DNA from 3 places in the Peribacillus sp. YIM B13482 genome. Region 3 is predicted to be linked to each of the others. Evidence: a T-box and tRNA genes for the amino acid it is inferred to sense, from the RefSeq annotation. Region 3 holds a T-box; the other regions hold tRNA genes.
What was found. A T-box is a leader RNA that pairs with one kind of tRNA and senses whether it is charged. The one in region 3 lies ahead of argS (arginine--tRNA ligase), so its partner is inferred to be a tRNA-Arg.

Region 1: it has a tRNA-Arg gene. The T-box ahead of argS (arginine--tRNA ligase) is inferred to sense a tRNA for this amino acid. The anticodon was not compared.
Region 2: it has a tRNA-Arg gene. The T-box ahead of argS (arginine--tRNA ligase) is inferred to sense a tRNA for this amino acid. The anticodon was not compared.

Annotation. Positions count from the first base shown of each region.
Region 1 is NZ_JBHZPF010000007.1:90,939-95,202, reverse strand. Features, by position in the region: gene ACFX4L_RS06255 (GNAT family N-acetyltransferase) at 25-501, opposite strand; gene ACFX4L_RS06250 (hypothetical protein) at 1,588-1,818, opposite strand; tRNA gene ACFX4L_RS06245 (tRNA-Arg) at 1,994-2,067, opposite strand; gene ACFX4L_RS06240 (polysaccharide deacetylase family protein) at 2,256-3,158, shown strand; cobalamin riboswitch at 3,245-3,419, shown strand; gene ACFX4L_RS06235 (ABC transporter substrate-binding protein) at 3,582-4,264, shown strand, end outside.
Region 2 is NZ_JBHZPF010000002.1:65,220-69,483, forward strand. Features, by position in the region: gene ACFX4L_RS01855 (DUF2087 domain-containing protein) at 1-727, opposite strand, end outside; gene ACFX4L_RS01860 (hypothetical protein) at 1,826-2,026, opposite strand; tRNA gene ACFX4L_RS01865 (tRNA-Arg) at 2,252-2,325, opposite strand; gene ACFX4L_RS01870 (hypothetical protein) at 2,910-3,218, opposite strand; gene ACFX4L_RS01875 (endonuclease NucS domain-containing protein) at 3,284-3,982, opposite strand.
Region 3 is NZ_JBHZPF010000030.1:44,103-48,366, forward strand. Features, by position in the region: partial or broken gene ACFX4L_RS15230 (CotH kinase family protein) at 1-7, shown strand, start outside; gene ACFX4L_RS15235 (SET domain-containing protein) at 80-457, shown strand; gene argS (arginine--tRNA ligase) at 568-2,247, opposite strand; T-box leader at 2,283-2,501, opposite strand; gene ACFX4L_RS15245 (response regulator) at 2,599-3,144, opposite strand; gene desA (Delta(5) desaturase DesA) at 3,237-4,264, opposite strand, start outside.

The DNA.
Region 1 (4,264 bases), on a different contig from region 3:
TCGAAATAAAAAAATGAATATGAATTAAATGGTTAAATTCATAATATATTGTTCGCCGATATTTCCAAACTTTCTCAAACCCGTATCATGAAATCCAGCCCTAACATACAGCTTTTGTGCGGGGATGTTCTTATGATTGACAGCTAATACAATTTCATCGCAATTAGGAAATTCTGATTTAACAAACTCGTCCAGTAGGAGCATGCCTTGTTTTGCATAGCCTTTTCCCTGCTGCTTATAATCAACTGATAATGCGGTCAGCAATATGGCATTGGGGTTAGTCGAATATTCTTTTACGCGATCTGTTGAATGCAGTAAAAAGAAACCCACAGGTTCATCATCACTTAAAATGACAATACGATGCTGCCCTTTTGTTACGTCTGTAAACTTGTTTGGCAAGGCAGTAAATAGACCTTGTTCTTCAGGCAGTTCAAACTGATTTAGCTTTTCGGAATATTCATCTGAAAAATGCTTTAACTCAACGAAATTTACCTTTTCCATAAAATGCTCCCCCTGACCCTTCTTCTACATATTACCATTACGAAGCCGGCTATCTTCTTAATTTAAATAATTAGTGCCATTTAAAATTAATGTTCACTGAATGTTCAAGAATGGTAATATTTTAGATTTTTAATTATTATTTACCATCCAATTTCAAAGATTTATCCGATACATATCATGATAACTACAATTTGAATTCAAAAAAGGGAGGTAAAGCAGAAAGCTTTATCAGACGAATCAAATGTTAATTCTGAAGGACCTACAACAATAGAATTAAGCGATGGTTCATCTGTTGAACTTAGTTCAACAGATGAAGTTGATAACAGTAATTCAAGAAGCATACAGGCTCTGGCAATTACCTCTACAAAGATGGGGCCATGGCGTCATGAACCTAAAGATTATGGAGAAAGATTGTATACTGCTTGGGTTAAATTAAAAAGTGTAGGGGTGGTTGTTGCTACCTTAAAATTAGGTAATCATTATTCTGTTGGTAATTATGGGTTGAAAATGAGATATTGTTCTGTAGCAGGAACAAAAGGTCTACTTGGTCAAATGTAGATGCTTCATGTGATGTTACTGATTCAAAAGCTGAAAAAATAGGTTATGATATGAATGCTGTAGGAAATTATAAATTGAGTGGTAGCGTTTCTAATGGCTATGTAAGTCTTACTAGTTCTCTCAAACTTACTCTTTTAAATAAAAATAGTAAATATGCTCGTGTTTATCAAAAATATTCATATAGAGACTAAAATTTTTAATGGAGTTGAATTAAAATGAATGTATCGCCTTCTTATTTTATATTTGGTTTAATAAACATGATTTTAATGATTGGAGCTATACCAGCTATCATATACGCTTTATATTTATTAAGAAAAATTTCAAAAAAATAAAGTGAAAAAGGAAGAGGGACTTTTGTAGTCCCTCTTCCTTTTTTTGTGCCTTTGTTTCTTCAGCCAATTACAATAAGGGTCATTAATCCCCTCCAACTTGATCGAGTAGATATTAATGAGATTCTTCTAACTGGTTCTATGTTTCATGCTTGGCTCCATCGTGCAGGTTACATGGACCCAAAAGCGACTAGTTTTTTCATTTCATAAAAGACGGATGATAAACAGATAAGTATTCCGTTAGGTACCTAATGTGCCGTACATATTCGCCCAATGTTCGCTGTCGGACACCTTCAGCAACTTTTGCACGGAGAAAAATATCTAAGGCTTCTTGCAGTGTGTATTCAATTGTGAAACTTTCCGTAGTCTTACTGGTCAATTTCCGTTCCTTTAACGCTGTTCCACGCTGTTTAATAACGTGTTTTTTCATAAAAAAAGCACCTCCAGACATAGAAAGATAATAGTGAAATGGAATATCACTGTTTCCTACGTACAGAAGTGCTTTTATCCTACATACAATTTACGGCTTTTACGGTCATGCCAACAGAAAAAAACCCTGCTACAACACGGAGAAACCGCATTATAACAGGGCTTATAAACTTTAGCGTCCCAGATAGGAATCGAACCTACGACCTACAGCTTAGGAGGCTGTCGCTCTATCCTGCTGAGCTACTGGGACATATAAAAAAGTCGACGACTTATTTATTATATTTCTTATAGGCAAACTTTTCAAGTTAATAGCAATAATAATTATGAAAAAAAACATCTAGACGCTTAGGGGGCACTCAGCTCTCCTGTTTCCTTACTCTTCATTAAATGGAATACTTTATTATTTCCTGGTTTTCTGGTACTATAATGCTAGAAAAAATTAGGAGAATGATAGTGGGGAATTATAGAGTTTTATGGATGGTGACGCTGCTGGGGATTTTAATTTTACCGGCATGCTCACAAGGGATTTTAGAGGGTATAGGCACAAAGACGGCTGCGCCGATCACGGAAGATAACATTGAAGTGGCTGCAGCAGCGGAGAATGACACTGGGCAGGATTCGGAGGACGAATTATATACTGAACGAATCGATACGAGAGACTGGATAACGGCCGAGTCCGCGGTACAGCTTCCAATATTGATGTATCATAGCATTTCTGAAGGCAATGGCCTTCGGGTACCAAAAGAGGAATTCCGATTACAAATGACTTGGCTTCGGGAAAATGGTTACTATACATTATCCCCTGAAGAAGCATTTCTCGTTTTAACCGAAAATCGGATGCCGAGTGAAAAGTGTGTCTGGCTTACTTTTGATGATGGCTATACAGATAACTACACGGACGCTTTCCATATACTAAAAGAATATGATATGAAAGCGACTGTCTTCATGATCGGGAAGTCCATCGATAAAGGTCATCACCTGACTGAAAATCAAATGATGGAGATGAGCGGGAATGGGATTTCGATCGAAAGCCATACTATCAACCATTTGGAGCTGAACCGAATGACGGCAGAGCAGCAAGAAGCGGAAATGGTCCAGTCAAAGGATCTGTTCGATCGTATCCTGCAACAGGACACGACAGTGCTTTCCTATCCAGTTGGTCGTTATAATGAAGAGAGTCTCAGGCTTTCAGAAGAAGCTGGATACAAGATGGCAGTCACTACTGAACCTGGAGGAGCTTCAAGGGACCAAGGGATGTATGCCTTGCATCGAGTTCGGATTTCACCTGGATTATCAGTCGATGGGTTCGCGTCGCTGATAGAAAATGCTTCAAATCATTGAAAATGGACGGTGCATTTCAAACTTGTTCAGAAAAATCATATAATAATCGATTCTTACATGGTGTATAATGAAGGCAGTGAAAATTATATACATATGAACGATTTGGTGTCTTAATGACTTAAAAGGGAAGTTGGTGAAATGCCAGCGCGGTCCCGCCACTGTATTTGGGAGCTGACGGCTGTGTACCACTGTATGGGATATGGGAAGGTGCCGTTGACGATGACCATGAGCCAGGAGACCTGCCAAGATTCGTACACCTGTAACCTACGCGGATGGGAAGGTGTGTGGCAGACCCTAAGAGTCCGTAATGATATTGTTGCCATACAAGCATCTTCCGTTTAACGGGAGGTGCTTTTTGTTTTGGGTGCATCTTCCGAGATTATTAGGTGAAGAAATTAAATGAAAAGATTGTGGGGAATGAAAATGAAGAAGATTTTTGGTTTGATATTGTTGATGTTGCTTACTGCAGGCATGATGGTTGGCTGCAGTGGCGCTACTGATGAAGGAAAAGAAAAGCAGCAAACGAATCATGCTCAACACGACGCTTTCCCGATTACGATTAAAGATGCAACGGGCGAAAAAGTAACGATAGAACAAAAACCGAAGAAAATCGTTACGTTGATACCAAGTAATACAGAAGTGGTATTTGCACTTGGTTTAGGTAAAAAGGTCGTTGGTGTATCCGACAATGATAATTACCCGGAAGAAACGAAAAAAATTAAAAAAGTTGGCGGAATGGAAATGAACACGGAGCTGATTGTCTCCATGAAGCCCGACCTTGTTCTTGCCCATGCATCAAGTGCCCATAATTCGAATGAGGGTTTAAAGCAGCTTAAGGATGCTGGAATAGATGTCCTTGTAGTCAATGATGCACAAAGCTTTGACCAAGTCTATGAATCTATTGAAATGATTGGAAAGGCAACGGGAGAAAATGATAAGGCAAGCGAAATCGTTACGGATATGAAAACAAAGCTCAAGGATATTCAGGAAAAAGCCAAATCCGTTAAAGAAGCGGATAGGAAGACCGTTTTAATTGAGGTTTCGCCATCACCGGATATATATACACCTGGAAAAAATACCTTCATGGATGAAATGCTTCATATTAT
Region 2 (4,264 bases), on a different contig from region 3:
CAGGCTTCCTATCCAAGAATCCATATTCTATTAAATATCTTCTCAATAAAACATGATCATGATAAACGGCACCCAATATTTGATTGATTTCTTTTTCTTCGTATTTTCGCTCATTTTCAAAACGCTTCGTAATTTCCAGGAGAATGATTAGCCTTTGTTTTTCTTTTGGCGGGAAAGACTTTAATCCACCCTGACTGCCTTTAGGGAAATACTTTTTCAGCACAGTAATCTTTTCATCCTCGGTAACGTTATAACGATCATCGACCATCCTTGCTTTTTGATGAAGGGGGATGAACGCCGGCGCATATTCATCTTTATCTTTCAAAAGTTCCATCATGGCTAAAAACAACTTAGCCTGCCGCTCTTTCTCTTTCAACACAAAGCGATGGTTACGAATTGTGGAAGAACTTCCAATCCCCATTTCCTCCTGAACCTCAGCATCATTCTTCCCCTGGTAAAAAAGGCGAAGAAGGCGATTTTGGTGGACCGTAAGACCTGTAAGTTTTTTATCCAGATCAATCAAGTATTCAAAAACGGAACGATGTGCACGCTCAATATGAATCCGCATATACCTCTCAGCTTCATAAAGAACCCCATCTTCCGGATATACTATTCCCTTTTCAATTGCAAGTCCGCACAGTAAACAAATATACTGGCTCCCTTCTTCGATATACCCTTGTTTAAGCTCATCTTGGGATGCGCTCCAAAACATTTCAGCGTCCTTCATAAAACCAAACACTTCCTCATAAAGTTTATAATATACTAAACATAATATTAATTTGTTTGAATTATGTCAATGTTTTTACGGTTTTTTTTATAATTGCACCAAAGGATATACGGATTATACCAGCATTCTTGAAAGTCGGAAGGGATTCATAAAACGAGGGTGGCAGGGTAGTGAACAAAATTTCAGGGAGCCGGGAGATGGACCTTTCACCATTCAATCAAGTTAATGATCCCCCTGGTACTATTCCGCTATAATGCAATTAATAATGGTGGAGCGTAAATGTCGAAATATAGCCTTCATCTATCTTATCTAAAGGCTGTTTTCACATACTTTGTTGCTATTTACCAGGTAGTGAGTTGTGGTTGATTCCCCTCCAGATGCTCGCTTTCCGCGGGGCGGGCGGTGAGCCTCCTCGGCGTAAACGCCTGTGGGGTCTCACCTGTCCCGCTGCTCCCGCAGGAGTCTCGCACTTCCGCTCCAATCAACCTTAAATAGTTTCGTTTTAAAAACAACAATCTTTACGAAAAGAGCCTATCTAAATAATATGCTGTATAAGAGCGATAAAGCTTTTAGAGGAGGATATATCATTGAAAGATGAACACGAACAGATTGTTTCTTCAAACCAAACCATAACGATTTGGCATTTCATCATTTATCGGAACAATTCAAGGCATCACTGCCAGAATTACGTTATACGATTATGAAATACTTTTACAAACCCAATCAAGTACAAATCAACTAAGTGAAGAAGATGATAAAAGCTCCAAACCTTAAATAGAACTTGATAAATATAAAAAAAAAGCATCATGCTTCAGTTTGTAGACACAAGGGGCCTTCTTTGGAACGGGTGTGCGAGACTTCTGCTTAGAAAAGCGCGCTCAGGGGAGACCCCGCAGGCACAAAGGCGCCAAGGGCGGACCGCCCGCGGAAAGCGAGTGCCTTGAGGTAACGTTCAAATTGTACAAACCCAAAAAAACTGCAGACAAACTCAATTTTCATCGAGTTTGTCTGCAGTTTGAAGCATCCATGATTGGATCCTTTTTTCTATGGGGCATATGAAATTCGTAGTATAAGTCCTTTGTTAAAGCTTATTAAGTATTAGCTTGGCACAAACTTAAGTATTCCTTCCAGATAAACACCTTGTTCTTTTCGCGAGCATTCCCTCAACTTGATTCTTCCCTCTTTTTCTAGCTCCTTGGCTAATTGGACTACCTTAGTTCCATCTTCGGATATTTCGACTGAAAAGAAATTGCCCCGAGTGGAAGTTTGAATGAACTTGAATAATCTATCTTTATTCATTTAAACATCTCCTTATTCATAACAAGTTCGACATAAAAGATCATCCACCTGCGATAAATACGAAATAAAAAACTTCTTTTCTGCATACAACCAATATTAATTCAATGGATGCAAAAGGAAATGCATTCTTTCTACGTTCATTTCATATTCCCTCGGTAACCTAAAACAGCTCAGAAAAAGTAAAAAAACCAAAACCTTTAGAAGGTTTTGGCTTTTTTCTGTTAGTGTCCCAGGAGAGATTCGAACTCCCGACCGACGCCTTAGAAGGGCGTTGCTCTATCCAGCTGAGCTACTGAGACGTATCGCTGTTTTTCTTCAGTTCAGTATAACGGTCACTTTTCGAACTTAGACCGTAATCGTGATTTTTATTATAACTTAGTATAATACTCATTGCAATACTAGTAATATTATATTTTGAGGTGGGTTAGAATTACGACTAACAAATACTCAAACCATTTGGCAAGCATTCCTATGAAACACCTATATAGGCTCAATGACATCATTGTTAGCTTGGCTAGTATATTACATCATTCAAGTATTAATCCAATACAATGACACTCGCACTCCTACTTTAGAAACAACTTTCTCTATTGATACAATAAAAAAACATCCACTATTTAGATGGATGCCTTCTTACAATTATTTAGCTTGTTCTGTAGCAATTCTTTTAAAATATCAATAGCATTTTCTTCACTTGGGTCATTTGTTCCAAGTTCTCCTTGGAAAGCTTTAGACAAAATAGATTGTTCAAGAAGTTCTAACTTTGATGTTATCTTAACAAATCCACTGCACGGGACAAAAAAGGTGAAGAACGTGTCTCTCGTGATGACTTAACATTTGAGCCATCAAATAAACAGTTAAATTTCACCAACTACCATTTATTTCAAGAATGACGAACTTTGGCTTTTAAGAACTGTTGATACTTCACAAAAGTGTTTGTATACTGACTGACACATTCATCAAAGGACTGATGCTCAAAGAAGTTTAACTTAGCAACTAACTTATAAAGATCTGTGTTTCTTGAGCCTCTAATTAATTCCACTTCGCATCCTAATAACACTCTTAATTCTTCAAGGTGATTAGAAGCAATGGATCGAATTAAGTCTGTTCCCTCTTTTTTATAAGACTCAATAAATACGGAGGCTGTTCGGTCTTTCTTATAAACAAAAACAAACTTCCACGGAATGTTCAAAAACTGATGTCCGACAAAGTAATCTCTTTTGCCACCATAGCGAGCCGTATATTCCGTTTTCGTATTTACGAAGTTTGAAATTCCTTCAAAAAGGTTGATACATCTTGATCTATGCTAATTTTTCGTTCTTTAGCTGTAGTCTTCTTATTAATATAATAGTCCTCAAGCTTATATGGTGGAATAATTTGATTTGTGTCTAAGATGATCTGATCCTCCAACTTATAAGGTTTAATCGTTACACATTTTATATCAATGCTATTCTCATACAACCATGTGCAAACGGAAAGAATTCTCTTATCAATATCTTTTCCAACTATGATAATCCGTTGGCTGTTGTTAAGGATATTGTTTAATTCCTCTTCGATCTCCACTTCTAAAAATTCCATCAGTTCATCCTTAGCATTAGTTACTGCAGAATTCACCTTTACATATTCTTCGTAAGTCTCCAGAATATCATTTGGACTTAGTCTTGCACAATATGAAGCATATTTCAGAGCTTGGAAGTCGGCATTGCTACCCGTTGCGTCTCTTTTCACTTCAATGATCACTAAATTACCTTCTTTATCGATCGCTAGAAGGTCTAGCCGTTCATTCACTTCAAATTTATCGTATTCATGGGCAATTATCAGTAGGTCTTCACCTAATACATCTGGGCTTTTACGTATCCACTCTTCGATGTGTTGCCGCTCTTTCAAATCATTTTCGGTGAAAGTAGTTTCTTGGATTTCTTCTAATCTATTATTGACTGCATCTAATCTATACACTCCTGTTTTCCTCCTATTGCTTAGTTATCATTGATTGTATTATGTATCAATTAGATCACCAAATTCTCGATGTAGTAGAATTGCCTGAGACATACCCAATGATTCCATGACCTGCCCCGCTGTATCTCTTTTACTTTACTGCTCGTAATACTTCTCCCAGTCCTTCGCATGCTAAGGCTGGACGACTCTTTCTTCTTTGCTACTGCGCTGCCCTCGGCTTGTCTTTTCTTGATTTCATCTCTTTCCTTCACGACAAATGAAGTAAGCAATGATTACCGACAG
Region 3 (4,264 bases):
GCACCTTGGTGGCCTAGATGAAAAAAATGCCACGACACAACTGATAGCCAAACAGGACCGAAAAAGGGGAGTTGCTTCCGTGTCACCAATCTGCATTAAAAATACGGGGAAGTATGGCAGGGGAGTATATGCTACAAGGGATATTAAAAAAGATGAACTCATTGAGGTATCACCTGTCATCATTTCACCCAAACATGAATGGAAATATCTAAAGAAAACCGCACTCTTTCATCACTGTTTCTATTGGGGAGATGATGATGAAACTGTCATTGCCTTAGGAAATGGTTCACTATTCAATCATTCATACACTCCAAATGCGACATTCGATAATAATTTAGAAGATTTAACGATAGACTTTTATGCACATAAAGATATAAAGGCTGGCGAGGAAATCACGATCAATTACAATGGTGAACCTGATGATAAATCCCCGTTATGGTTCGATGTCATCGAGTAGGCGTTTTTTGCTTCCATTTTATTTTGAAAGAATCCATTTTGAAGGAAAATTGATCAAAATGGATTCTTTTTTTATTCAGTTTTCTTCGCTAATGCAAGGACTCTTTAACTTTACATTTTATTCGGCGCTGAAATTCCCAATAAACTTAGCGCATCCTTTAATGCAACTGCCACGGAAAAAGCGAATGAGAGCTTCATTTGTTTCCATTCATCTTCAACTAAGATTTTCGTATGTGCATAATACTTATTGAATGCACGCGATAAATGCAAGCTGAATTTCGCGATTTGTGATGGATCGGCTTGTTCAAATGATTTTTGGACAATGATCGGGTACTGCTCAAGCAGTTGGATGACTGACCAAGCATATTCTCCTAAAGCGTCAAAATGGATAACCTGTTCTTTAAATTCACCTTTTTCCAGCAATGATGAAATACGCGCAAATGTGTACTGTACATATGGACCCGTTTCTCCCTCAAAATTCATCATTTGCTCTAATGAAAAGTCAATATCATTCATCCGATTATTTTTTAAATCATTAAAGATTACCGCTCCGACACCGACCTGTCTTGCAACCAGTTCTTTCTGTTCAAGCGCTTGATTTTTTTCTTCAATATTGCGCTTCGCCGTTTCGATTGCCTCTGCCAAAACATCCGCAAGCAGCACGACTTTCCCTTTACGTGTCGACATTTTCTTACCGTCTTTTAACATCATGCCAAATGCTACGTGCTGTAAGTCATTTGACCAATCGTACCCCATTTTTCCAATGACGTTAAAGAGTTGTTTAAAGTGCAGGGATTGTTCATTTCCTACAACATAAAATGTTTTCTTCGCCTCATACTTTTCTTTACGATACAATGCCGCGGCTAAATCACGCGTGGCATAAAGTGTCGCACCATCCGTTTTCGTAATCAAACAAGGCGGCATATCTTCCAATTGCACGACATAGGCACCTTCGGATAGGGTAAGCAGGCCTTTTTCTTTTAGTTCCTCGACAACAACATCCATTTTGTCATTGTAAAACGCTTCGCCAGCATAGGAATCAAAACGGATGCCCAATAAATCATAAATCGTATCGAATTCTTTTAGAGAGGCATCCCTGAACCATTTCCATAGTGCCAGTGCCTCCTCGTCCCCATCTTCAAGCGACTTGAAGCTAGCGCGTGCTTGTTCATTCAACGATTCATCCGTTTCAGCCATTTCATGGAACTTCACATAGATTTTCAATAATTCCTGAATCGGGGAAGCTTCGATTGCCTCCTTGTCTCCCCACAGCTTATACGCGACAATCAATTTGCCGAATTGCGTGCCCCAATCCCCTAGATGATTAATACGCACGGCATTGTAGCCATTTTTTTCAGCAATGTTAGCCAGTGCATTTCCTATGACCGTTGAGCGTAAGTGCCCCATGGAAAAAGGCTTGGCAATATTCGGGGATGAATAATCAATCACGACATTTCCCTGTACAGGCTGCTTTCCGCCATACTTATCCTTTTCACTTAATATGGTTTGCAACACATTTTCCGTCACAATCTGTTGATTGACGAAGATGTTCAGATAACCACCCACTACGTTCACTTCTTGGATCAACTTACTGTTTAATTGTTCAGCTATTTCAGACGCAATCACTTGAGGTGACTTTTTCAACTTTTTTGCAAGAGTAAAGCATGGAAAGGCGACATCACCTAACTCCATCAATTTAGGCTTTTCCATTAATTTTTCTATTTCACTTGTTGGCATTTCATTGTTCAAAGCAGTTGAAATTAAGGCTGCAATTGGTTTATTCATCGTCATTTTTCCCTCCTAAACAAAAAAGCCCCCGTCTCTAAATAAGAGACGAGAGCATAGTTTCCCGTGGTACCACTCTAGTTGCCACAATTTGTGACCACTTTCCATTGTTAACGAGGTGACTCCCCGATGTTCTCTACTGGACGTTTCAAGAAATTTCTCCAAAGTGCGTTTCATTCATCCGTCCTGCATTAGGCTCACACCATCCCTAACTCGCTTTCCATTTCAAAATGAACTACTCTCTTTATCACAGAATTTTCAATATTATGATTTAATCCATCGTACACAATTTTAAAAAACGTGTCAACACAGGATTTCTGATCTAACCCTGTCATAAAGTCTCTATCCCAAATCCATCTAGCCAGCCGGTAACTTCATTTTATCCTTGATAGTCGAAAAGTATTTCCTTACGGTCCCAATTGTGTTGCTTTGCTGATTTGAGGGGTCAAGTGTGGTTTGACCATCGGCTAACAGGCCTAACACACCCATTTCCTGGTCATTATTGTTGGAAGACTCATCCATAAGTTCAGGGGAGTATATTCGCTTGCCATCCATTACGCTGCGAATCGAGGAGGCTAACTCTTCACTCGGGTTATCCTTCAATAAATAACCACTTACATTAGCTTTTAAAGCAAGTTGAAAATAACCAGTCCTTCGAAATGTCGTTAAAATAATCACTTTGCATTCAAATGACTTTAAAGCTTCAGCTGCCTCAAGCCCGCTCTTTACAGGCATCTCCATATCCATGATACAAACATCCGGCTTTAATTGGTGCACAAGAGTAATCGCTTCTTCTCCATTACTGGCTTGCCCGGCAATTTCTATATCTTCTTCAAGATTGAGTAGAGAACTAATTGCCTCTAACAGCATTTGCTGATTCTCTGCAATGACAATTCGGATCATTTTAAGTTCTCTCCTTTATTGAGTCGTTATATGAAGAAAAGACTCCCCAAAATCCAAGGATTATTAAGGGAGTCTGGAATGATTCATGAACGTTACAATTCAGATTTCACTTGAGCGGAAACACTTTTTTTCGTTAAATATTTTATGTCTTTAAAGCCAACAAAATTCTTGTTTTTCTCATCCCACAAGCGGAAACGGAGCGACTGTAAGCTTGTAGCAAGAGTAATCGTTGGTACGTTCTTTAAAGGCTCTGTATTATTATGTGCATTTTCCAGTTTATAGTTAGGTACCCTAGGACTTAAATGGTGAACATGATGGTAACCGATATTACCAGTAAGGAACTGCATCAGTTTTGGTAGCTTATAAAAAGAACTTCCTTCCACTGCTGCCAATACATATTCCCACTCCTCATTTTCTTCAAAATAAGAGTCCTCAAATGTGTGCTGGACGTAAAACAGCCAAATGCCCACTGAACCTGATATTAAGAAAATGGAACCTTGTACTAAAAGAAATGACTGCCAGCCTACTGCAAGGCAAAGCAATGCCACTAAACCAACGATTAATACATTCGTCAAATAGGTGTTCATTTTTTCCTTCTTTCTAGCACCTTTTCGGTTAAATCTATTTTTAAGAAGGAAAACATAAATCGGACCTATCCCAAACATTACCAATGGATTACGATAAAAACGATAGGCAAAACGAAGTCTAAGCGGCGCAGCCAAATATTCATCCACCGTAAGGGTCCAAATATCCCCTGTACCCCGCTTATCTAAATTGCCACTTGTTGCGTGATGCACAGAATGCTCATGCCCCCATTGATCAAAAGGGAATACAGTCAAAACACCCATGACTGTCCCGACTATTCTATTCGCACGGCGGCTTTTGAAAAATGAATGATGCGTACAATCATGAAAAATGATGAAAATTCTTGTCAAGAAGCCAGCAGCCAACACAGCTGGAATTAACGTTAACCAGTAAGAAACCGAAAGACTTATATATGCCAGGTACCATAAAATAATGAACGGCCCTAACGTATTGATGATCTGCCATATACTTTCTTTTGTTGTTGATTGTTCAAAAGGAGCAATTTGTTTTCTCAAGTTTTTAGTATTTTGTATGG